DNA from 3 places in the Nocardioides dokdonensis FR1436 genome. Region 2 is predicted to be linked to each of the others. Evidence: predicted binding sites of a transcription regulator. Region 2 holds the regulator's gene; each other region holds the start of a gene.
The links. The regulator LexA, encoded in region 2, represses DNA repair genes until DNA is damaged. The targets are predictions, from matches to a motif close to TCGAACANNTGTTCGA.
Positions count from the first base shown of each region.

Region 1: I601_RS03430 (HNH endonuclease signature motif containing protein) is a predicted target of LexA. The motif match lies at 3,850-3,865, and genes of this name have one in related genera.
Region 3: I601_RS16240 (HNH endonuclease signature motif containing protein) is a predicted target of LexA. The motif match lies at 5,500-5,515, and genes of this name have one in related genera.

Region 1 is NZ_CP015079.1:708,336-715,656, forward strand. It holds gene I601_RS03415 (MDR family MFS transporter) at 1-558, opposite strand, end outside; gene I601_RS03420 (questin oxidase family protein) at 912-1,937, opposite strand; gene soxR (redox-sensitive transcriptional activator SoxR) at 1,977-2,435, shown strand; gene I601_RS03430 (HNH endonuclease signature motif containing protein) at 2,441-3,835, opposite strand; gene I601_RS03435 (hypothetical protein) at 4,183-4,788, opposite strand; gene I601_RS03440 (GNAT family N-acetyltransferase) at 4,872-5,480, opposite strand; gene I601_RS03445 (VOC family protein) at 5,483-5,839, opposite strand; gene pdxH (pyridoxamine 5'-phosphate oxidase) at 5,864-6,526, opposite strand; gene I601_RS03455 (citrate synthase 2) at 6,653-7,321, shown strand, end outside.
Region 2 is NZ_CP015079.1:1,992,468-1,999,788, forward strand. It holds gene I601_RS09395 (ATP-dependent DNA helicase) at 1-1,067, shown strand, start outside; gene I601_RS09400 (alkaline phosphatase family protein) at 1,157-2,470, opposite strand; gene I601_RS09405 (alkaline phosphatase D family protein) at 2,470-4,221, opposite strand; gene lexA (transcriptional repressor LexA) at 4,344-5,078, opposite strand; gene I601_RS09415 (LysM peptidoglycan-binding domain-containing protein) at 5,412-5,768, shown strand; gene I601_RS09420 (hypothetical protein) at 5,942-6,358, opposite strand; gene nrdR (transcriptional regulator NrdR) at 6,684-7,169, shown strand.
Region 3 is NZ_CP015079.1:3,434,129-3,441,449, reverse strand. It holds gene I601_RS16270 (LysR substrate-binding domain-containing protein) at 1-745, shown strand, start outside; gene I601_RS16265 (alpha/beta fold hydrolase) at 808-1,602, shown strand; gene I601_RS16260 (GrpB family protein) at 1,993-2,610, shown strand; gene I601_RS16255 (tyrosine-protein phosphatase) at 2,607-3,356, shown strand; gene I601_RS16250 (hypothetical protein) at 3,365-3,736, shown strand; gene I601_RS16245 (NUDIX domain-containing protein) at 3,716-4,174, opposite strand; gene I601_RS16240 (HNH endonuclease signature motif containing protein) at 4,196-5,446, opposite strand; gene I601_RS16235 (2-phosphosulfolactate phosphatase) at 5,569-6,336, shown strand; gene I601_RS16230 (DUF309 domain-containing protein) at 6,489-6,944, shown strand; gene I601_RS16225 (VOC family protein) at 6,931-7,321, opposite strand, start outside.

The sequences.
Region 1 (7,321 bases), 1.3 Mb from region 2:
GGTGCCGCGCCAGCCGAGCGGCGAGTCCACGATCAGGCCGCCGATGAGCGGTCCGGAGACGGTGGCCAGGGCGAAGACGGCGCCGATGTAGCCGCTGTAGCGACCGCGCTCACGTGGCGGGATCATGCTGGCGATGACGACCTGGACCAGCGCGGTCAGGCCGCCGACGCCGAGGCCCTGCACCACCCGGGCCCCGATGAGGACCTCCATGCTCGGTGCGAGGCCGGCGATGAGCGAACCGATGCTGAAGATCACCAGCGCCGTCTGCACCAGCATCTTCTTGCTGAACTGGTCGGCGAGCTTGCCCCAGATCGGGGTGGTCGCCGTCATCGAGAGCAGCGTCGCCACGACCACCCACGTGTAGCCCGTCTGGCTGCCGTCGAGGTCGGCCACGATGCGCGGCAGCGCGTTGGAGACCACGGTGCTCGACAGCATCGCCACGAACATCGCGAGCAGCAGCCCACTGAGCGCCTCGAGCACCTGGCGGTGCGTCATGGCGACATCGACGTCGGCGGACGCTGACGACGCGGTCGCCGGGACGGGGGCTGGCTGGGTCACTGACTCTCGTTTCACGGGGGAGGTAACGGTTGACCTGAGCAACCTTATTCCCCGTGGCGTCGATCTGCCAACCGAGCGCGCACCCCGGACGTGCAGCGACCCGCAGGTGTGGCTCTCGTGGAGAGCCGCACCCGGCGGACGGAGCCGGGTCACCTGCGGGTCGGGCAGCTGCTTGGAATTCGCCAGCAGCATCAGGGGCACTCCTGCCCCGTCGTCCTGCTGGGGCTGCTAGCGGGCAGCCACCTCACTCGTCCTGGAAGAACTCATTCTCCGGACCACCTCCTTCCCGTGTACCGAAAACGGTACGACGCCGGGCACGGTCCGACAAGGGGTTTTGACACGCTCCCACGCAGCTACGCGTCGAGGTCGATCGCGGTCAGCACGGCGGCCAGGGCGAGCGGCTCCTCGGAGCTCGTCCGAGCCCCCAGCGCGGTGTCGGCGAGCTTGATGACGTGCTCGCCTCCGTGGGCGAGCGCCTGCTCGAGCACCTCGTCCGGGGTGTGCGCCCCCAACCGCGGGACCGGGCGGGTGTCGGGTGGCAGGTACGCCGCCACGACGGCCGCGGTCGCCGACCAGGCCGCCTCGAGGCTGGCGGACCACATGGCTTCCGGGAGCGAGGGCAGGGCGTTGAGCACGGCCTGGGGTGCCGTCGCCGCGTGCACGAGCATCGTCGCGTTGCCGTGGGCGCGGGCGGCGTACTGCGCGAGGACGGCGTCGACCAGGGACCGGAGGGCCTCGGGGACGTCGGCGGACCGATCGGGCGGCGCGAGCGACCTGACCGCCCGGCGCCAACCGCCGGTCTCGTCCAGCTGGGCGATCCGGTTGCGGATGCCGTGCTCCTGCCGGGGCACGGGCGGCACCAGGGTGAGCGCCCGCGCCGCGCTCAGCCGACCGGCCGGCGCGACCTGCGGCACCGGCTGCCAGCGCGCGGCCCAGTAGGCCAGGGCGTGGGCGAGCTCCTGGCGGCGCGGCGCGGTCTCCTCGGCGCGCAGCGCCCGGACCGCGTGGCCGACCCGGATCACGCCGTGCGTGGCCCCGGCCGCGATGCCGGGCAGGAGCCGGGGCCACCAGCGGACCAGGGTCGTGGCCCAAGCCTCCTGCTCGACCTCGGCGCGGAAGAAGTCGATCCAGTCCCCGCTGCGCACCGGGTCGCCGAGCGGGTCGCGCCAGGCCGCGGCGTCGATGCGGTCGATCCCTCGCGGGACGTCCTCGAGCCCCCTGATGTAGCCGTCGGTCCAGCGGTGCACCCGGTCCTCGTGCCCGAGCCTGGCCAGCGCCTCGGCGACCATCGGGCCGTGGTTGGAGAGCCAGCCCTCGCGCTCGGGACCCGTGTGGTGGAAGCGCTCGAGCGCCTCGTCGTAGCTGCCGGTGGTGATCATGCGACGATTCGATTACATCAAGTGGACTTGAGGTCAAGCATGGATCGACGGGACCTGCTCACCATCGGCGAGGTGGCGCGGCGCTCGGGGGTCGCGCCCTCCGCCTTGCGCTACTACGAGTCGCTGGGTCTGGTCACCAGCACCCGCACCCCCGGAGACCGGCGGCGCTACGAGCGCGCGGCGCTGCGCCGCGTGGCGGTGATCCGCGCGGCCCAGCGGGTGGGGCTGAGCCTGGAGGAGATCGGCGCCGCCTTCGAGGGCGTGCCGGTGGACGCAGCCCCCACCCGCGCCCAGTGGACCCGGATGTCCGCACGGTGGCGGCCGGCGCTCGAACGGCGCATCGCCGACCTGGAGCGGGTGCGCGACGACCTCACCGGCTGCATCGGGTGCGGCTGCCTGTCCCTGCAGCGGTGCCGGCTCTACAACCCCGACGACGACCTGGGCGACGAGGGCTCCGGCTCGCGCCGGCTGTTCCCGGACGAGACCGACGCGGACTGAGGAGCCTAGGCGGCGTAGGCGAGGTCGATCTGGAGGTCGGGTTCGTAGATCTCGAGGGTGCTGGTCGGCTGTGGGCGTCGGGGTGTCTGGGGTAGGCGTCGGGTGCCGGTGTGGTCGACGAGGTAGTGGGCGCCGTGGGGGTCTTGCCAGAGGTAGATGCCGGGGACGGGTTGGTGGACCTGCCAGTCGCCGTGGGTCTTGATGCGGTGGTGGGTGGTGGTGAGGGGGCCGTAGTTCCCGAGCACGCTGGGACCACCGGTGCCGTCTGGTTGGTAGGGCACGGTGTGGTCGATCTGCATCGTGGTGCTGGTGCAGGTGGCGTAGGGGAAGGTGTCGGCCGGCGTCATCAGACGCACGGCCTGTCGATGTCGGGCGGGGATCTCGTAGGCATCGACAGGGACCTGGTGGGCGAGGTCGATGACGGGCTGGATGCGGAAGCGGGCCCGGGGGCCGAGGGTTTCGCGGAGCCAGGTGGTGGTGAGGGGGCCGTGGCCCTCGAGTCGGGCGATGGGTTCGAGGGGGTGACCGTGGGTGTCGAGCTCGTGCTCGCCGCGGCCGTCGAGGTGCACCACCAGGGTCACGTCGAGGTCCGGCGTCTGGTCGGGGCCGGTGCCGGTGGCGAGCTGGAGGGCGGCCAGGACGCGGCGGTCGTCGATGGTGATGCTGCGCTCGTCGGTGCGGGTCTCGTCGTCCTCGTCGTGAGCGCCTGGTTCGTCGGGCAGGGTCTGGGCGAGCTGGGCGGCGCGGGTGGTGATGGCGGTGTCGAGGGCGGTGATGGTGGCGATGTCGGCGCGGATGCGGAAGGAGGCCATCCCGTGCTCGCCTCGGCCGATGATTTTCGCGAAGCGGGCCTTCTTGGCGCGTTCTTCCTTCTCGCGGGCCAGGGCGGGGGCGGCGGTGGCGACCTTGCCGGCGACGAGGGCCTCGAAGCGGGTCCAGGGGATGCGTCCGTCGGCTGATTCGGCGACCTCGGCGTCGACGTGGGCGGCTTCGGCGAGCGACAGCTCGCGGGTCTTGGTCACGACGTGGCGGGCGTAGGAGGCGCGGACCTCGCCTGCTTGGACGCGGGCCCAGAGCACCGGGTGGCGGTGGCGCAGGTCCTGGGCGTCGGCGATCAGGGCGATCGCGGCGTGGGTGGTGCGTCCGATGCGGGCGCCGAGCTCGGCGGCGGCGAACTCGGAGACCTCGCTGACCCCGGTGCCGCCGTAGCGGCGGCCCTGCTCACGTCCCGGGAGCCGGGTCTGGTGCGGGTCGAGGCGGTCCACGGAGTGCAGGACGGCCCACTGGTAGGCGACCTCGAGGAGCCCGACCTCGGAGCGTTGCAGCAGCTCGGCGTGGCGGGAGGCTGCGTCGAGGACCTGGTCCTCGCTCATGTCCTCCCGCGCCTGTGTCCCGAGCATGCCCCCGATTTTACTCGCACACCAGTTCGAGTCAAGAGGTCTCCCACCGTCTGTGGACAGCCGTCGGGCTGGTCGCCAGCACCGGCCGCGCCTGCCGCCGTCGGCCCGCGGTCGTGCCGCGGTCAGGCCGCTGGGCGGTGCCGCAGCAACCATGTCCACCCTGCAACTGGTTGCTGACGCACCGCCCAACCGCCCGGCTCCTGCCACGTAGCGTGCCCCCGCGGCCTGGCGGCTGGTGAGTACTCAGCTCGAGGTATTCGTCCATCTTGTCGACCTACCGCCGGTGCGACAACGGCCAACGGAGGCGTTCCCCGAGGGCGCGGGCACGCTGGCTCCGGAGCACCCCGTCAGTCGTGGCCGACGTCCCAGAGCTTCGAGACGACCTTGCCGTTCTTGAAGGTGATGAACGACCACCGCCAGAACGCCATCATGTCGTAGACGCAGGTCCTCCGGCCGTTGTAGGCGGAGCAGTCCTTGCCGCGGAAGCCGACCACCTCACGCACCTCCGACCGGGTCATCCCGCGCCGCACCTTCTTGAACTCGCGTCGCGAGACGGTCTTCTTGTACGTCTTCTGGTCGACGTCGACCTCCTGGACCCGGATGGCCTTGTTGCCGTTGCACCAGGCGGTGGTCCGGGAGCGGTAGGTGCCGACATCGACCCGGGGGAAGTGGACGCCGGGCAGGGCGCCGCGCCAGCGGTAGGTGTTCGACTCGTCCGTCTCGAGGTTGGTGAGGACCCACTTCACGCGGGGCGCCACCTGGTTCTTCGAGCAGCTGACGTAGGGGCTCTGCACGCCGCCCTGCTCGTTCTTGGGAGCGGGGACGCCGTACGCCGCCGAGATCCTGGGGGTCGCCGGCGACCCGGCGTGGGCGACAGCGGGGACGCCGGCGGTGAGCAGTGCCGTGGCGAGCAGCCCTCCGGCGAGGGCGTGGATGGAATGACCCTGGTGCATGTCGATCTCCGGTCTGGGGGGTGGTCGACAGCGCTCGTCGCCGTCACCGACCTCTCGAGCATCCGCCGCCTCCAGGACAGGCGCTACCCGCAGATGGGGGATGCGGGCAGGTAGCGGCGCACCACGAGCCGCGGCATCGAGCTCGCGACGGCGTCGGTGGTCCCGACCACCTCGAAACCCACCTTCTCGAACATGGCTCGGGTGCCGACGAAGGCCATCGTCAGGTCCATCCGCTCCCCCGCCGGGTCGACCGGGTAGGCCTCCACCGCCGGCGCGCCCTCGGCGGCGGCCCACGCGACGGCACCCTCCAGCAGCGGCGTCGTCACCCCCTGACGCCGGTGCCCGGCGCGCACCACGACGTAGATGATGCTCCACACCGCCACGTCGTCGAGCGGACGGTTCACCCGCGACGAGACCAGCCTGGGGTTGTCCGCGCGCGGACCGATGCTGCACCAGCCGGCGGGCGTGCCGTCGCGGTAGGTGAGCACCCCCGGCGGCCGCTCGCGCTCGCACAGCGCCCGCGCGGCCCGCTCGCGGCTGCCCTGACCCAGCTCCTCGATCTGCTTCGCCCCGAGGCGGTGCGAGAGGCACCAGCAGTGCGACGCACGCCGGTTCGGGTTGAGGACGTCGGCGAAGTCCTCGAACCGGTCGGGGGTGACCGGGTGCGTCTCCCAGGTCGTGGCGCCGGCCATCGTCAGCCGAGCTGCTGCAGCGCCCAGGAGTTGCCGTCGGGATCGCTGAACCGGGCGTACCGGACACCGCCCATGTCCTCGACGTCGGTGACGTCGACCCCGCGCTCGCGCAGCTCCGCGCAGGCGGCGTGGACGTCGTCGACGACCAGGTGCAGCCCGGCGACGGGGGCCGCCTCGGGGCCGCCGACCCCGAGGACCACCGAGCAGGCCGATCCCGGCGGGGTCAGCTGGACGATCCGCATGCCGTTGCCGGGCTCGACGTCGTGGTCGAGCCCGAAGCCGACCTGCTCGACGTAGAAGGCCCGGCTCCGGTCGATGTCGGTGGAGCGCAGCGGTACCAGCTCGAGTCGCATGTCCATGCACCCACCCTGGCGCCCCCGGGCTCAGGGCGCCAGGCGCTCGACGTCCCAGCCGGCGCCCGAGCGGCGGTAGACCAGCCGGTCGTGCATCCGGCTGGGGCGGCCCTGCCAGAACTCCACGACCTCGGGCCGCACGACGTACCCGCCCCACTCCTGGGGCACCGGCACGTCACCTCCGGCGAAGCGCTCCTCGGCGGCGGCGTACGACGCCGCGAGCTCCTCGCGCCCGGCCACGACACAGGACTGCGCCGAGGCCCAGGCGCCGAGCTGGGAGCCCCGGGGCCGCTGCGCGAAGTAGCCGGCCACCGCGTCGCGGGAGAGCACCTCGACGACCCCCTCGACCCGCACCTGCCGCTCGAGGGGGTGCCAGGGGAACAGCAGCGAGCAGCGCGGGTTCTCGGCGAGCTCGCGACCCTTGCGCGACCCGTGGTTGGTGAAGAACACGAACCCGTCGGCCCCTCCCGAGGAGAGCCCCTTGAGCAGCACCGTGCGCACCGACGGCACCCCGGCCGCGGACGCCGTCGCCACCACCATCGCGTTCGGCTCGTGCAGGCCCGCCGCGCGCGCCTCCTCGAACCAGCGTCCGAACATCTGCATCGCGTCCGGGGCCAGGTCCGCCTCGCTGAGCCCCGCGGCGGCGTACTCGTGGCGCAGCCTGCGCAGCGCGTCTTCGGTGGGGATCGACATGCCCTCACGGTAGCCACCGGGGAGCCCCACCCCACGGGGTTCTGGAACGCGGGCTGCCGTCCCGCGAGCAGGACTGACACAATGCGACGGTTTGGACGCTGCCGCACACGACACAGGAGTCATGCGATGACCGAGGTACACCACGGACTGGAAGGCGTCGTCGCCTTCGAGACGGAGATCGCCGAGCCCGACAAGGAGGGATCCGCGCTCCGCTACCGCGGTGTCGACATCGAGGACATCGTCGGCCGGGTCCCGTTCGAGAACGTCTGGGGCCTGCTGATCGACGGCGCCTACACCCCGGGCCTGGAGCCCGCCGAGCCCTTCAACCTGCCGGTGCACACCGGTGACGTGCGCGTGGACGTGCAGGCCGCGGTCGCGATGCTCGCGCCGGCCTTCGGCTTCGGCCAGACCTACGACATCTCCGACGAGCAGGCGCGCGAGGACATCGGCCGCCTCGCCGTCATGGTGCTCTCGTACGCCGCCCAGTCGGCGCGTGGCCTCAACCAGGCCATCGTCCCCCAGAAGACCGTCGACGAGGGCGCGACCCTGGCCGAGAAGTTCCTGATCCGCTGGAAGGGCGAGGCCGACCCCAAGCACGTCAAGGCCATCGACGCCTACTGGAGCAGCGCTGCCGAGCACGGCATGAACGCCTCCACCTTCACCGCGCGCGTCATCACCTCCACCGGTGCCGACGTGGCCGCCGCCTTCTCCGGCGCCATCGGCGCGATGTCCGGCCCGCTCCACGGCGGCGCCCCGAGCCGCGTGCTCGGGATGATCTCCGACGTCGAGGAGTCC
Region 2 (7,321 bases):
AGCTGGTGCGCGACGCGGCCCGCGCGTGCGTGTCGGCGTACCCCAAGGACAGCCCGAAGGATGCCGGCGAGGGCGACGCCGGCAAGCAGCAGTCCAAGGGCATGGTCCAGGACGTCTTCGTCACCGCCGAGCGGATGGCCGCCGACCTGGAGTCCGACGTGCTGTGGCTGGGCGAGGCGCGCGAGCGGATGCCGGCGCGCCTCTACGTCGCGCCGCTGGCCGTGTGGGGCCCGATGCGCGACAAGCTGCTCAGCGAGAAGACCGTCGTGCTGACGTCGGCGACCCTCATGCTCGGTGGCGACTTCGCCTCCGTCGCGACCAGCGTCGGGCTCAAGCCGAGCGAGCGGGTCGGGGTGGGCCGCGAGATCGCCGCCGGCGACGGGGTGCTGCCCTGGCGCGGGCTCGACGTCGGCAGCCCCTTCGACTACGGCCAGCAGTCGATCCTGTACGTCGCGCGGCACCTGCCGCAGCCCGGGCGCGACGGGCTGGTCAAGGCCCAGCTCGACGAGATCGTCGAGCTCGTCGACGCCGCCGACGGCCGCGCGCTGGGGCTGTTCTCCTCCCGGCGGGGAGCCGAGGCCGCCGCCGAGGCGGTGCGCGAGCGGCTGCCGCACCTGACGATCCTGGCCCAGGGCGACGCCCAGCTGCCCGAGCTGGCCAAGCAGTTCGTGAAGGACCCGCACACCGTGCTGTTCGGGACGCTGTCGCTGTGGCAGGGCCTCGACGTGCCCGGTGACACCTGCCAGCTGGTGCTGATCGACCGGATCCCGTTCCCGCGGCCCGACGACCCGCTGATGAGCGCGCGGCAGAAGGCGGCCGACAAGGCCGGCGGCAACGGGTTCATGCAGGTCGCGGCCACCCACGCGGCCCTGCTGCTGGCCCAGGGCGCGGGCCGGCTGATCCGCACCACAACCGACCGCGGCGTCGTGGCCGTCCTCGACCCGCGGCTGGCCACCGCTCGATACGGCTCGTTCCTCAAGGCCAGCCTGCCGCCGATGTGGACCACCACCGACCCGGCCGTGGTCCGCAAGGCGCTGGCGCGGCTGTCCTCCTCCGCCAAGGACTGACCCCGGCCCTGGTCCGGCCGCCGGACGTCATACGGGCGGGACGTCCGTCACCGCCCAACGTATGACGTCCCGGCGCCGTGCCCGGCGCTCTACAGCCGCGCCCGCCCGTCGTACCCGCCGCGCGGCGGCTTCAGCCCGAAGAACGCACCGACGGTGGGCGCGACGTCGGTGGTGCGGGCGTGCCGCGAGGAGACCCGGCCCGCGGGGACCGCGGGGTGCCCGCCGCCGATGAAGAACGGGATGGCGCGGGTGGCGGGGTGGCCGTGGTTGCCGGGGATCGGGTTGGAGAAGACGTCCGGGTCGCTGAAGCGCCACCCGGCCTCGCAGAAGACCACCACGTCGCCGGACTCCGGGCCCAGGCGCAACCAGCCGGCGCGGCGGTCCCAGGCCTTGAGCACCCCGGGGACCTCGGAGGCGATGCGGCGGATGCGGCGTACGGCCTTGTCGCGGTCGGCGGCCGGTCCGGTCCAGTAGACGAGGTCGGCGCCGCCGTTGTCGGCGATCGCGAACCGGCCGGCCAGGAACGGGTCGTCGGAGAGCGGACCGTCGAGGGAGACGATCCTGTCGGGGTAGGACCAGTCCATCGAGTGGTCGGCCAGCACGACGACGATCGAGTGCTCCCAGCGCCCCGAGCTCTTCAGCTCGGCCACGAAGTTCCCGACGAGCCGGTCGGTGTTGAGCAGCGCGAGCCGGCGGGCGGCCTCGAGGGTGGTGGGCCCGGTCAGGTCGGAGTGCCCGAGCCGGTCGACGTCGCCGAGGTTGACGAAGACCAGGTGCGGGTCGAACTCCTCGATCATGTCGAGGGTGGCGCGCATCGTGAACTCGTCGGGCGCGTGGCCCGAGATCGGCACGATCGGCGCCGGCTCCCAGCGGTGCGTGGCCCGCTCGCCGAAGATCCCGTAGAGGTACTCCTTGCTGAGCACCGTGCCGGTGCTCAGCCCGCGCTTGTCGAGCCGCTCGAGGATGGTCGGGAAGCGCAGGTCGGAGGGCTGGTCGAGGGTGCGGACGTCGCCCAGCTCGCGGTCGTAGACGGCGTTGGCCGGCACGCCGCTGCGGTCGGGGCGCACCCCGGTCATCATCATCGTGTGGTTGGGGATGGTCTCCATCACCGGCATCGAGGTGGCCCGCGGGTGGTGCAGTCCGCCCTCGCGCAGCGCCAGGAGGTTCGGCGTCAGGCCGCTGTCGATCTCTTCGGGCCGGCAGCCGTCGACGACGAGCACGTAGGCCCGCTTGCGGGTCGAGGCCCGTGCGGCGAGCGCCGGCTGGAGGCCGGCCACGGTCGAGAAGGCCAGGCCGGAGGCCGCCGCCGTGAGCACCGTACGTCGACCGGCGCGGATCTCACCGAGCCCGCGGGCGAACGGGGCGTCGGCGCCGGCGGGGCGGGGCACGTCGGACTCGCACATCAGTTGTCTCCCACGGGGGTCGCGACGCGCTGCACCGTGCTGGTGCCGGCGAGGGTGCGGAACGACGCGTCGTGCGTCGCGGTCGTCTGCTTGTCGTCGCGCGAGCCGATGATGAACCAGTCCATCTGGGTGCGCTCGGCGGTGATGTCGAGCACCGAGAAGCCGTGGTCGTCGAAGTTGAGGTACTTCACGTGCCGGTTGTTGGCCATGAAGACCGCCTCCACGACGGGGGTCAGCGCGGGTTGGCCGGTGATGTCCTTGAGGTTGTTGGAGGTGACCGAGGAGCACACGAACTCCACCGCGACCGAGTCGCCGAGCACCGGGTAGGCCGAGGTGTCCAGCGGCAGGTCGTTGGCCCAGCCGGAGTGGATGTCGCCGGTCACGAACACCACGTCCTTGACCTGGTGGTCGTCGAGGTGGGCGAAGACCTCGCGGCGATCGGCGGTGTAGCCGTCCCACTGGTCGACGTTGTAGGGCGAGCCGTCCTGCGGCAGCAGCCCGGTGACGTCGTTGACCGGGTCGACGAGCTCGTTGGGCAGGTCGGCGAAGGTGACCGGGGCGATCATCACCGGGTTGCCGATGATCTTCCACTGCGGCGCGTGGTTGCCGCGGGTCAGGGAGTCCTTGAGCCACTCCATCTGCCGCTTGCCGGTGATCGAGCGCGAGGGGTCGTTGATCTCCGAGTCGATGATCGGGGTCGCGACCTGCTCGGAGCGGTAGGTGCGCAGGTCGAGCATGCTGATCTCGGCCAGGTCGCCGAAGCGCAGGCGCCGGTAGAGCCGCGCCCCGTCGCCCAGCGAGGCGGTGCCGTCCATGCGCACCGGCATCCACTCGTCGTACGCGCGGTGGGCGCGGGCGCGCCGTCGGCGGTAGTCGCCCTCGGTGTCGTCGTGGTTCTCCGCGCCTGCCTTCCACTGGTCGTTGGTGACCTCGTGATCGTCCCAGGTCACGATCCAGGCGTGCGCCGCGTGCAGCGCCTGCAGGTCCGGGTCGGTCTTGTACTGCGCGTGCCGGCGCCGGTAGTCGCTGAGCGTGACGACCTCGTGCGGCGGGTCGTGCGGGCGCACGTCGACGTTGTCGCGACCCATCCCGTACTCGCCGGGGCCGTACTCGTAGAAGTAGTCGCCCAGGTGCAGCACCGCGTGCAGGTCGCGGCGCGCCGCGAGGTGGCGGTAGGCGCTGAACCAGCCGGCCTGCAGGTTGGCGCAGGAGACCACGCCCAGGCGCAGGTTGGCGGGGGTGGCGCGCTTGGCGGGGGCGGTGCGGGTGGTGCCGACCGGGCTGCGCTGCCCGCGGGCGACGAAGCGGTAGTAGTAGGTCGTCTCCGGTTGGAGGCCGGTGACGTCGAGCTTGACGGTGTGGTCGCGCGCGGCGCTGGTCGCGAAGCGGCCGCGGCGCACGACACGGCGGAAGCGGCGGTCGGTGGCGACCTCCCAGCGCACCCCCAGCCGCGGGCCCTTCCCGGAGCCGGGCTGTGCGGCCCGGGTGGGGGTGACCCGGGTCCAGATCAGCACCGCGTGCGGCAGCGGGTCGCCGGAGGCGACGCCGTGCGCGAAGACGTCGTGCCGGGCGCTGGCCGCGCGGGCAGCGGGCGCGGTGAGTGCGCCGCTGCCGGCGGCCACGGCGGCGCTGCCGGCCCCGACGGCGAGGACCGTACGCCGCCCCAGGGCGGCCAGGCGGTCGCGCTCGGCGTCGCGGACGGGCCCGGTGGGGGAGGGAGCGGCAGGGGAGGGGATCTGCGGTGGGGTCACGCCTCATCCAACGACGAACCCCCGTCCGCGTGACGCGGACGGGGGTTCGGACGCCGAGTGTTCACCGTCGGTTCGACGGTGCGACAGGTGCGGGGCTCAGGGGCTGCCCCCAGAGGCTGTCCCTAGAGGCTGCGCAGCACCGCGGTGACGACGCCGAGGATCGAGGCGTGGGTGCCGTCGATGGGCTCGTAGGCGTCGTTGTGCGGCAGCAGCCAGACCTTGCCGTCCTTGCGCTGGAAGGTCTTGACGGTGGCCTCGTCGCCGATCAGGGCGGCCACGATCTGGCCGTTGCTTGCGGTCTGCTCCTGGCGGATCACCACGTAGTCGCCGTCGCAGATGGCGGCGTCGATCATCGAGTCGCCGGAGACCTCGAGCAGGAAGAGGGTGCCGTCGCCCACGAGCTGCTTGGGCAGCGGGAAGACGTCCTCGACGCGCTCCTCGGCCAGGATCGGACCACCGGCGGCGATGCGACCCACGACCGGGACGTAGGTGGCGGCCGGCATGGTGTTGCCGACGTCGGTCTCGTCGACCGAGCTGTCGTCGGCCGAGGAGATCGCGCGGCGACGCGCCATCAGCTCGGGCAGGAAGACCTCGAGCGCGCGGGGCCGGTGCGCGTCGCGCTTGAGGAAGCCCTTCTCCTCGAGCACCTTCAGCTGGTGGGAGACGCTCGAGGTACTGGTCAGGCCGACGGCCTGGCCGATCTCGCGCATGCTCGGCGGGTAGCCGCGGGTCTCGATGGCCTCCTTGATGCAGCCGAGCACCTTGACCTGGCGTGGGGTGAGGCCGGTCGCGTCGGGGGGCCCGTCGGGCAGCTCCGCGACCTTCCGCTTGCGGGGGACGCCGTCCTTGGTCGCCATCGTGTGCCTTTCGTGCGCGAGGCCCGAGCCGGGGTGTCCGCTCGGATGGTCGTGAGGACACGGTAGCGCCGCAGGGCGGGCAACTTCAAACATCTGTTCGAACGGCGTGTCGGACCGCGGCCCGGTGGGTGTGGCTGGTAACCCCCGTCGACAGGCCTCGAACAATTGTTCGCGCACCCTCTTGCATTCCCTCGAACACCTGATCTAGTCTCGCTCATGTGTTCGATCGAACACCTGGTCGAGGAGCTTCTCGACCGGGACTGTCGGTGGCCGTCTGTAGACATCACCTCGACCGATCACGACAACGACCACCCCCTTCCCCAGGAGGTCACCATGAGCACCATCGCCCAGTTCCCCATGCAGACCCAGCACCCCGTCCAGACGCGTACGACGCCCGGCCCGGTCCGGTTGACCCGTCGCGGTCGCCTGGTCGTCCTGGGCCTCGCGCTGGTGCTGGTGGTCCTGGCCGGCGTCCTCCTGGCCGGCGGCTCGATGGCCACCAGCGAGAAGGGCACGCCCCCGCCGACCGAGGTGATCACCGTCGGCACCGGCGACACCCTGTGGGCCATCGCCACGGAGCGGGCCCAGGGTGACGACGTGCGCGAGATGATCCAGCACATCCAGACGCTCAACGCCCTCGACGGTGGCCTGGTGGTCACCGGTCAGCGGCTGCGGGTCCCGACCAGCTGAGGCTGCTCGACGGCCCTGCGGGGCACTGGCGGCTGCGGCCGCCCACGATTTTCGCCGGTCGCCTCGACCCCGGCCGGCGAAACCAGGGGAAGCGAGGGGCGGGCCCAGGTGGGCCCGCCCCTCGCGCTGTCTCCGGTGGAGCTCGGCCCCGATGAGTGCGGCACGGTGCGGCCTCAGCGGGCCGCGCGGCGTCCAGCGGGCTGCGCGGTGGCCGGTTCGGGGGAGTCTGTGGCGTCGGGGGAGCGTGGCGCAGGCGCCTGGGTGATGCCCAGTGCGCGCAGCAGCCGCACGACCAGCATCAGTCCCACGAAGAGGCAGGCCACGGCGCCCAGCGAGGCCAGCGCCAGGAAGAACCATGCGGCCGACTCGCCACTGCGGGCCTCGGCGCCGAAGTCGATCGCGGCGTACACGAGGTAGCCCCAGGCCACCACCGCCACGGTGACCCCGAGGGCGAGCCCGAGCATCCGGGGGTCCATGGAGCGCTTCGGCTTCGCGGCCCGCCGAGCCCCGGCCCGCTTGCCCGGAGCGGGGGGTGCTGGAGAGTGCCCGCTCGGCTCCACGACCACCCTGTCCACGACCTCCCCGTCCACGTGCCCATTGTGGCCGATGCCCCCTGGTCGCGGGGACCGGGGCGAGGAACTGGGGCTGCCTGCGTGGCGCTGACCTGCACCGATGCGGGGAGCGAGATCCAGATCACACCAATTCTGCGGACCGGGTTGCGCACCTCGGGTCCGCAGGCGTACGGTTCCACTACATCTAGTAGTTACACCGGTGTAGTTATCCACATCTAGTTCACAGAACCGATGTGGAAGGTGCACAGGTGGACGGTTGTTCTCCACAGGAACAGCTTCGATATCCACAGGTACGGACCCCAGCAGGGGCCCGTCCGGCGCGCCCGAGAGAGGAGGAACCCTGATGCACTGCCCCTACTGCCGTGGCACCGACACCCGGGTCCTCGACTCCCGGGTCTCCGACGACGGCGGCTCGATCAAGCGTCGGCGTACCTGCTCGGACTGCTCGAAGCGGTTCACCACGGTGGAGCAGATGCAGCTCACGGTCGTGAAGCGTTCGGGGGCCGCCGAGCCCTTCGTGCGCGAGAAGGCCGTGGCCGGTGTCCGCAAGGCCTGCAAGGGTCGCCCGGTCACCGAGGACCAGCTGGCCTGCCTGGGCCAGGCGGTCGAGGACGCGCTGCGCTCCTCCGGCGCCGCCGAGATGGCCGCCCACGAGGTCGGCCTCGCGATCCTGGGCCCGCTGCGCGAGCTCGACGAGGTGGCCTACCTGCGCTTCGCGAGCGTCTACCGCCAGTTCGCCTCCGCGGCGGACTTCGAGGACGAGATCGCCATGCTCCGTGCCGAGCGACTCACGCTCGACACCGAGCCCGTTCCAGCCCCCACGGGCTGACCCAGACCGCCCGGCAGGTAGTGGGGAAGCTACCTGCCGGGCGCACCAACCCTTCCCCCACCGCACCGGAGCGCCGGTGTCGGTGGTCGCGGCGACCATGGAGACCGGGTCGCCCAGCACGAGCAGCAGTACGAGCCCTGAGCACGACGACG
Region 3 (7,321 bases), 1.4 Mb from region 2:
GGCGCTGGTGCACCGCTCGGCCCGGGGGTCGCGGATGACCACCGACGGCGAGGCGGTGGTGTCCTGGGCACGCACCGTCCTGCACGCCGCGGACACGATGCGCGCCTCGATGCAGGCGCTGACCGGGCAGCGTCGCGCGGGGGTGACGGTCGCGGCCAGCCTGACGGTCGCGGAGTACCTGCTGCCTCGCTGGCTGGGCGAGCTGCACGACCGCCGACCGGAGGTCCAGCCGGTGCTCAAGGTCGTCAACAGCGAGACGGTCGCCGACGCCGTGCGCAGCGGTCAGGCCGACGTCGGCTTCATCGAGTCCGCCGACCTCCCGGTGGGCCTCGCGCGCAAGGTGGTCGGCCGCGACCGGCTGGTGGTCGTGGTCGCCCCGGCGCACCCCTGGGCCCGGCGGCGTGCACCGCTCACGTCGGCGGAGCTGGGAGCCGCACGGTGGGTGCTGCGCGAGAGCGGGAGCGGGACCCGCAGCACCTTCGAGAGCGCCTTGCGCCGCGAGCCCCAGGTCGCGATGGAGGCCACCTCGACCGCAGCGCTCGTCGGCGCGGCGGTGGCAGGCGTGGGCCCGGGGGTCGTCTCGGGCCGGTCGGTCAGCGCCGAGCTCGAGCTGGGCCGGCTGGTCGCCGTGCCCACCGACCTCGACCTGTGGCGCCCCCTGACCTGCGTGTGGCGCGGTGAGGAGCGGCTCTCCGAGTCCGCGGCCGAGCTGCTGTCGATCGCGATCGAGGCCTCCCGCCGCTGAGCGGCGCAGGTGGGGGAGCGTGACACCACCGGCACCGCGCCCGCACCCTCTACCCTGGCGCCGTGAGCCAGACATCGACGTCCCTGCACAGCACCGAGGTCGGCGACACGGGGGAGCGGGTGGTCTTCCTGCACGGCCTGTTCGGGCAGGGACGCAACTTCACCCAGATCGCCAAGGCGATGCGCCCCGAGTTCCACAGCCTGCTGGTCGACCTGCCCAACCACGGACGCTCGGGCTGGACCGACACGTTCTCGTACGCCGCGACCGCTGACCGGATCGCGGAGCACCTGGCCGAGGGGTTCGCAGCCGACGGGCCGGTCCACGTCGTGGGTCACTCGATGGGCGGCAAGGTCGCGATGCTCCTCGCCCTGCGCCACCCCGAGCTGGTCGAGCGGCTCGTCGTCGTCGACATCGCGCCGGTGCCCAGCGACAACGCGGGGGAGTTCGAGCACCTGCTGGGCAGCCTGGCCGGCCTCGAGCTCGACGGCCTGGCCCGACGAGCCGACGCCGACGAGCAGCTGAGCGAGGCCATCCCCCAGGAACGGGTGCGCGGCTTCCTGCTCCAGAACCTGCGCTCGAGCAGCGAGGGGTTCAGCTGGCAGGCCAACCTGGGCCTGCTGCGCGACGAGCTCGCCGCGATCGGGGGCTTCCCCGAGGTCACCGAGTCGTTCGACCACCCGGTGCTCTGGATGGCCGGCGAGCGCTCCGGCTACGTCACCGAGGACGCCGAGCCCGAGATGCAGCGGCTCTTCCCCCGCACCGTGCAGGTGACGATCAAGGGGGCCGGGCACTGGGTGCACTCGGAGAAGCCCGAGGCGTTCATCTCAGCGCTGCGGACCTTCCTCGGCGCCACCTGATCGATCCCGGACCGAGGCCCGCAGCGGGGCCGGGACGGACCGGGAAACACAGCGGCGCTCGACGCGGTGAGCGTCGAGCGCCGGTGGAACGCCGATGAAGGCGCTCTGGTCGGTTGGCCACCAGGGCCGGGGGAGAGCGGTCAGCGACCGGTGCGCTCCCACGTGCGCTGGTGCCACGGGACGAACGCCTCGAGGATCTCGGTGTCGAAGCGTCGGATCAGAGTCATGATGGTGGTCATGCGCACCCCCTCGGGTAAGAATTGGATACAGAGCCAGTGAGCGCCACCAGGTGCTCACTGAGTTCAATTGTGGCCGCTGACCTGGGAGAACTCGAATCGGCGAGGACATGATGTCCATCACCCTTCCGGTCCCAGATGGTTGGATCTCAGCGTGCCGTCCCGTGACAACATCGTGACCTTCCACGACATTCCCACGCCCGTGGGGGAGCAGCCCTACGTCCCCGGGGCCGGTCCGTCGCCCGTGGTCACCGTGGTCGATCCGGACCCCGACTGGCCGCTGCAGTACGCCGAGCTGGCCGCGCGGGTGCGGGACGCGCTCGGCTGGCGGGTCCTGGAGCTGCAGCACATCGGCTCGACGTCGGTGCCGGGACTGGCAGCGAAGCCGATCATCGACATGGACCTGGTCGTCGCCGACGCCGACGACGAGGCGGCGTACGTGCCGGCGCTGGAGGCCGCGGGTTTCGAGCTGCGGGTCCGAGAGCCCTGGTGGTTCGGTCACCGGGTGCTGCGCCACACCGATCCGGCCTGCGGGCTGCACGTGTTCGGGCCCGACGCGCCGGAGCCCATCAAGCACCGGATCTTCCGCGACTGGTTGCGCGGCAACCCCGGCGAGCGCGACCTGTACGCCCGCGCCAAGCGTGCGGCGGCCGCGGCGTCTACTTCGGCGGGGGAGCACTCGATGCAGTACAACGCCCGCAAGGAGCAGGTGGTCCGGGAGATCTGCCGCCGGGCGTTCACAGCCGCCGGGCTGCTGGACGGGTCGTCGTGAGCACGACCCCGAGGGCGCCGGGCTGGCAGGGTGCGCGCAACCTGGCCGACCTCGGCGGCCTGCCGCTGCGCGACGGTGGGCACACGGCGTACGGCGTGGTGTGGGCCTCGGGTGCGCCCGACGAGATCACCGACCAGGGCTGGGCGCAGGCGCGGGCCGCGGGCCTGCGCCGAGTCGTCGACCTGCGCAACGCGGTCGAGCGGGAGCAGGCCGTGACGCCCGAGGGCGTCGAGGTGGTGCACGCGCCGACCGAGGATCCCTACGACGAGGAGTTCCTGACCGAGTGCGGGCCGTGGCTCGACCACCCGAGGTCGTGGACCCCCAACCTGGAGCGCTACCCCGACAAGATCGGCCGGGCCGTGATCGCGGTCGCCGAGGCCGACGGGGGCGTGCTGCTGCACTGCGCCGGCGGGCGCGACCGCACCGGCATGGTCGGCTCGCTGCTGCTGGTGCTGGCCGGGGTGGGCGTCGAGGGCGTCGTCGCCAACTACGAACGTGGGTTCCGCGGCGCAGCCGAGCACCGCGGCCACACCCTGGCCTACGACACGAGCAGCGGCCGGTGGACACCCGAGGCTCCCGACCAGACCTGGGAGGCAGACGAGCTCGACCGGGCCCTCGCCGACCGGCGCCCGGTGCTACGCGACTGGTACGCCACCTTCGACGTGGTCGGCTACCTGGGCACGGCGGGCGTCGGGCCCGACGCACGACAGCGGCTGGCTGAGCGGCTGCGGGGGAGCGACGGGTGATGGATCGCGTGACCCTCACGAGCAACCTCGCGTCCGGCGCCGTCTTCCTCGCCGCCCTCGCCGTGCTCACGTGGCCGCTGGCAGCCCTGGCGTCGATCTACGTGATGTCGGCGAGCGCGTTCCTGGCGGCGGCGTACGCGCGCGACGGACTCATCCGGCGCCTCGAAGCGGTCGTCTGGATCGCCCCCTGGGTTGCCGCGGTCGCGCTGTGGGCGTGGATCTTCGCCGGTGTCGAGGGCGGCACGCCGTGGCTGCTCGAGGTCGGTGTCGCCGTGGCGGTCGCCACGCCGTCCTACCTGGCGTGGCAGGCAGGCGCGCTGGCAGTGCGCCAGCTGATGGCGTGGCACCGAACGGGCCGGTCAGTGCAGGCGACGGCGTAGGCGGGCGCCCCACCCGCCCGCGACGTCGGGATAGAGGGGCAGTGGTTCGGTCTCGTCGTCCAGTGACCGCCACACCACCGGGACGACGCTGCCGTCGCTCTCCGTCAGTGTGGCGCCGGTCGTGGCCGGCAGGGGATCGAGCCGTCCGGTGTGCACGAAGACGACCTCGTGCCCGACCACGCCGTCGATGAGGAAGATGTTCTCCACGACCTCGAGCAGCTCCAGGTCGTGGACGTCGGCTCCTAGCTCCTCGCGCACCTCGCGACGGATGGCATGCCTGTGCGTCTCGCCGAGCTCGACGCTGCCACCGACCAGGCGGTGGTAGCCCAGGGGATTCTCGATGGTGGGCTGGTTCAGGCTGACGGCGTGCGCCGTGCCATCGATGTCGGGGGCGAGCAGCATCGTCTTGACCCGGATGAAGGAACGGTCGAGGGGCATGTGGTGACGGTAGAGGTCGGTCTAGGTCCGACGGTGGAACACGACCTGGTTGCGCTCGACGACCCTGGTCTCGTAGGCGGGGTCGTGGGCGCGACGGTGGTGGTGGCCGCAGAGCAACCGACCCCGGCCGAGATCTGTCGTGCCGTCGTGGGACCACATGTCCTCGTGGTGGGCGTCGCACATGCCGGCGGGTGCGTCGCACCCGAGCGCGGTGCAGCCGCCGTCACGCACGGTCATGGCGATGCGCTGGGGACCGGAGAAGAACCGTCGCGTGCGGCCCAGGTCGAGGATCTCGCTGTCGCCGCCCAGCACCGCCGGCAGCACCCCTGCCTGGCAGGCCAGACGACGGGCCGTGCCGGCGGAGATGCGGGAACCGGTGTCAAGGGTCGCGGCGGCGAGCGCGCCGCTGAGGGTCGCGGTGGTCATGGTGACGACCACCGCGGCGTTGACGCCGCCGCTGCGGGGCAGGTCGCGCGGGTCGAGACGCTCGACGAGCTCGACGAACGCCCGGCCCCACCGCGACCGGGAGGGCCTGCGCACCGGCTCGGTGTCTCGGGCACCGGTCCCGGCCCGGTCGTCACGGCGCGGGGAGGCGTAGGCGATCAGCACCTTCTGCAGCATTTCCGCCGCGAGGGTCGGGATCGTGAAGCTGCCGCGGGTGCGGCCGTCGCCCTGGTCGCGCATCCGGAAGGACGCGGTGCGCTCGGCCTCGCGCTCCTCCTCGGCCAGCTTCTCCGCCTCCCAGGCCTCGCCGATCTCGGGGGCGACGACGTCGAGGATGCGGCGGCCCAGCACGCGCAGCGCCTTGGCGTCGTGGACGCGGGCGAGGCCGACCAGGGCCGCTTCGGCCTGAGCCAGGATCCCGGCGTCGAGGTCGTCGGGCAGCTCGTCGAGCGCCCGCGCCACGACCTGGGCCTGCTCGAGGTTGAGGTCGCCGGCACCCAGGGCTCCCCGCAGCAGGTCGTACCGGCTCAGGGCGTCGGCGAAGCGGGTCTGACGCACGGCGTCACGCTTGGTCACGGTCGTGGCGTTGGCCAACCAGATCGCGACCGACGGGGCCGCCGAGCGCTCCTGGACAGCGACCGTGTCGGCGTGCGCGAGCACGCGCGCCTGCAGCTCGGCGAACCGCGACTGCGCCCGCGCGAGGTCGGTCAGCAGGTCGGCTGTGCCCGACTGGCTCAGCGACCAGGTGGGTGTCTCGGCCACCTGGTCGAGGGCCGAGTGCACACGCGCGACGGCCTCGGCGAGGGGGTGCCGGGTCGTCGTGCTCATGACCTCATCCAAGCAGGCAGCACCGACAGTCCAGGCTGCTCAGAGGGCCTTCGTCGAAAACTTTTTCGAGAAGATTCCGCAGCCGCCGATCGGCCCGGGGGAGTCACGGTTAGGGTGCGGTCGTGGACGACATCCTCGGTCAGCGCGACCAGGCCGTCCGTCTCGACTGGGGTCCCGTGGGCGCTGCCACCGCGTCCGCCGACGTGAGCGTCGTCGTCGACGTGCTGAGCTTCTCGACGTCGGTGGTGATCGCCGTCGAACGCGGGATGCACGTGCTGCCGTTCGCCTGGAAGGACGCCCGCGCCGCGGCGTACGCCGAGCAGCAGGACGCCACGCTCGCGGTCGGTCGCCTCGAGGCCGCACGCGGCGGCGGGGTGTCGGCGCCGTCCCTGTCGCCCGCCGGGCTGCTGACCTGCGAGCCGGTGCCGCGACTGGTGCTGCCCTCGCCGAACGGTTCCACCATCTCGGCTGTGCTCCAGGGCACCGGGACCCAGGTGCTGATCGGCTGCCTGCGCAACGCGAGCGCAGTGGGCCGACGTCTGGCTCGGGAGCTCGATGCAGGTCGCTCGGTCGCGGTGGTCGCCGCAGGGGAGAGATGGCACCAGGACGACTCACTGCGACCTGCCCTGGAGGACCACCTGGGCGCCGGCGCAGTGCTCAGCGTCCTCACCGAGCTCGGGCACGACGACGAGATGAGCCCTGAGGCACGGGCAGCCGTCGCGCTGTGGACGTCGACGGTCGGTCAGCTCGCAGCGACGCTGCGCGCCTGTGTCGGCGGGCGCGAGCTGGCATCCAAGGGGTTCGCCGACGACGTCACCGTGGCAGCCGACCTCGATGCCTCCCGCGTCGTGCCCGTACTCGTCGGCGACGCCTTCCTCCAGGACGACTGACGGCGCCACTTCCGACCACCGTCACCGTTCGCCGATAACTGACATTATGTCAACTCGCGTGGAGCAGAGGGTCAGGGAACTACACGGATGTCACGCTGTTGGCCTCCTCGTGTCCCCCAGGCCGACCACTGCACCGCGCGTAGGGTCGCTGGATGACGAGAACCGATCGCGACCGCGACGACGACGGCCGCGCCCGGCAGGCCAGGCCACGCGATGCCTTGGGTCGGCCGCTGCCGTACGACGCCGTGGGCGTCGAGCCGGTCTCCGAGGAACCGTTGCCGCCGCTGGAGACGCTGACGACTGCGCGTGCGCTGCTCGACGAGGGTCGCCCGTTCTCGGCTCACGAGGTGCTCGAGGCCCGCTGGAAGGACTGTCCCGAGCACGAACGGCCGTTGTGGCAGGGCCTGGCCCAGCTGTGCGTCGGAGTCACCCACGCGCGTCGTGGCAACCCGACTGGCGCGCAGCGCCTGCTCGACCGTGCGAGCACCCACCTGTCCGGGTACGCCGGCACCGACGGTCCGACGTACGGCCTCGACCTCGACGAGGTGCTCGCTGAGGCACGCCGCTGCGTCGAGACCGCCGAACCGGAGCAGGTCACGCCTGGCTGATGCCGGCGTCCTCGGCACTGGTGGACAGCACGCAGAACTCGTTGCCCTCCGGGTCCCCCAGCACCACCCAGCCGCCGTCCTCGAGTCCGCGGCGGTCGTCCACGACGCTGGCGCCCAGGCCGACGATCCGCTCGACCTCGGCGTCACAGGTCGTGCCCACCGGGCGCAGGCACAGGTGCATGCGGTTCTTCACCACCTTGGCCTCCGGCACCCGGAGGAACTCCAGCCAACGACCTCCCGGACCGCGCAGCTCCGCTTCGTTGTCGTTCCACGCGCCGTCCGGCACGACGTGGAAGTCGTCGAGGACCTGTTCCCACCAGCGTGCCTGCGCGACGGGGTCGTGGGAGTCGACGCAGATGTTGGCGACACGCGAGACC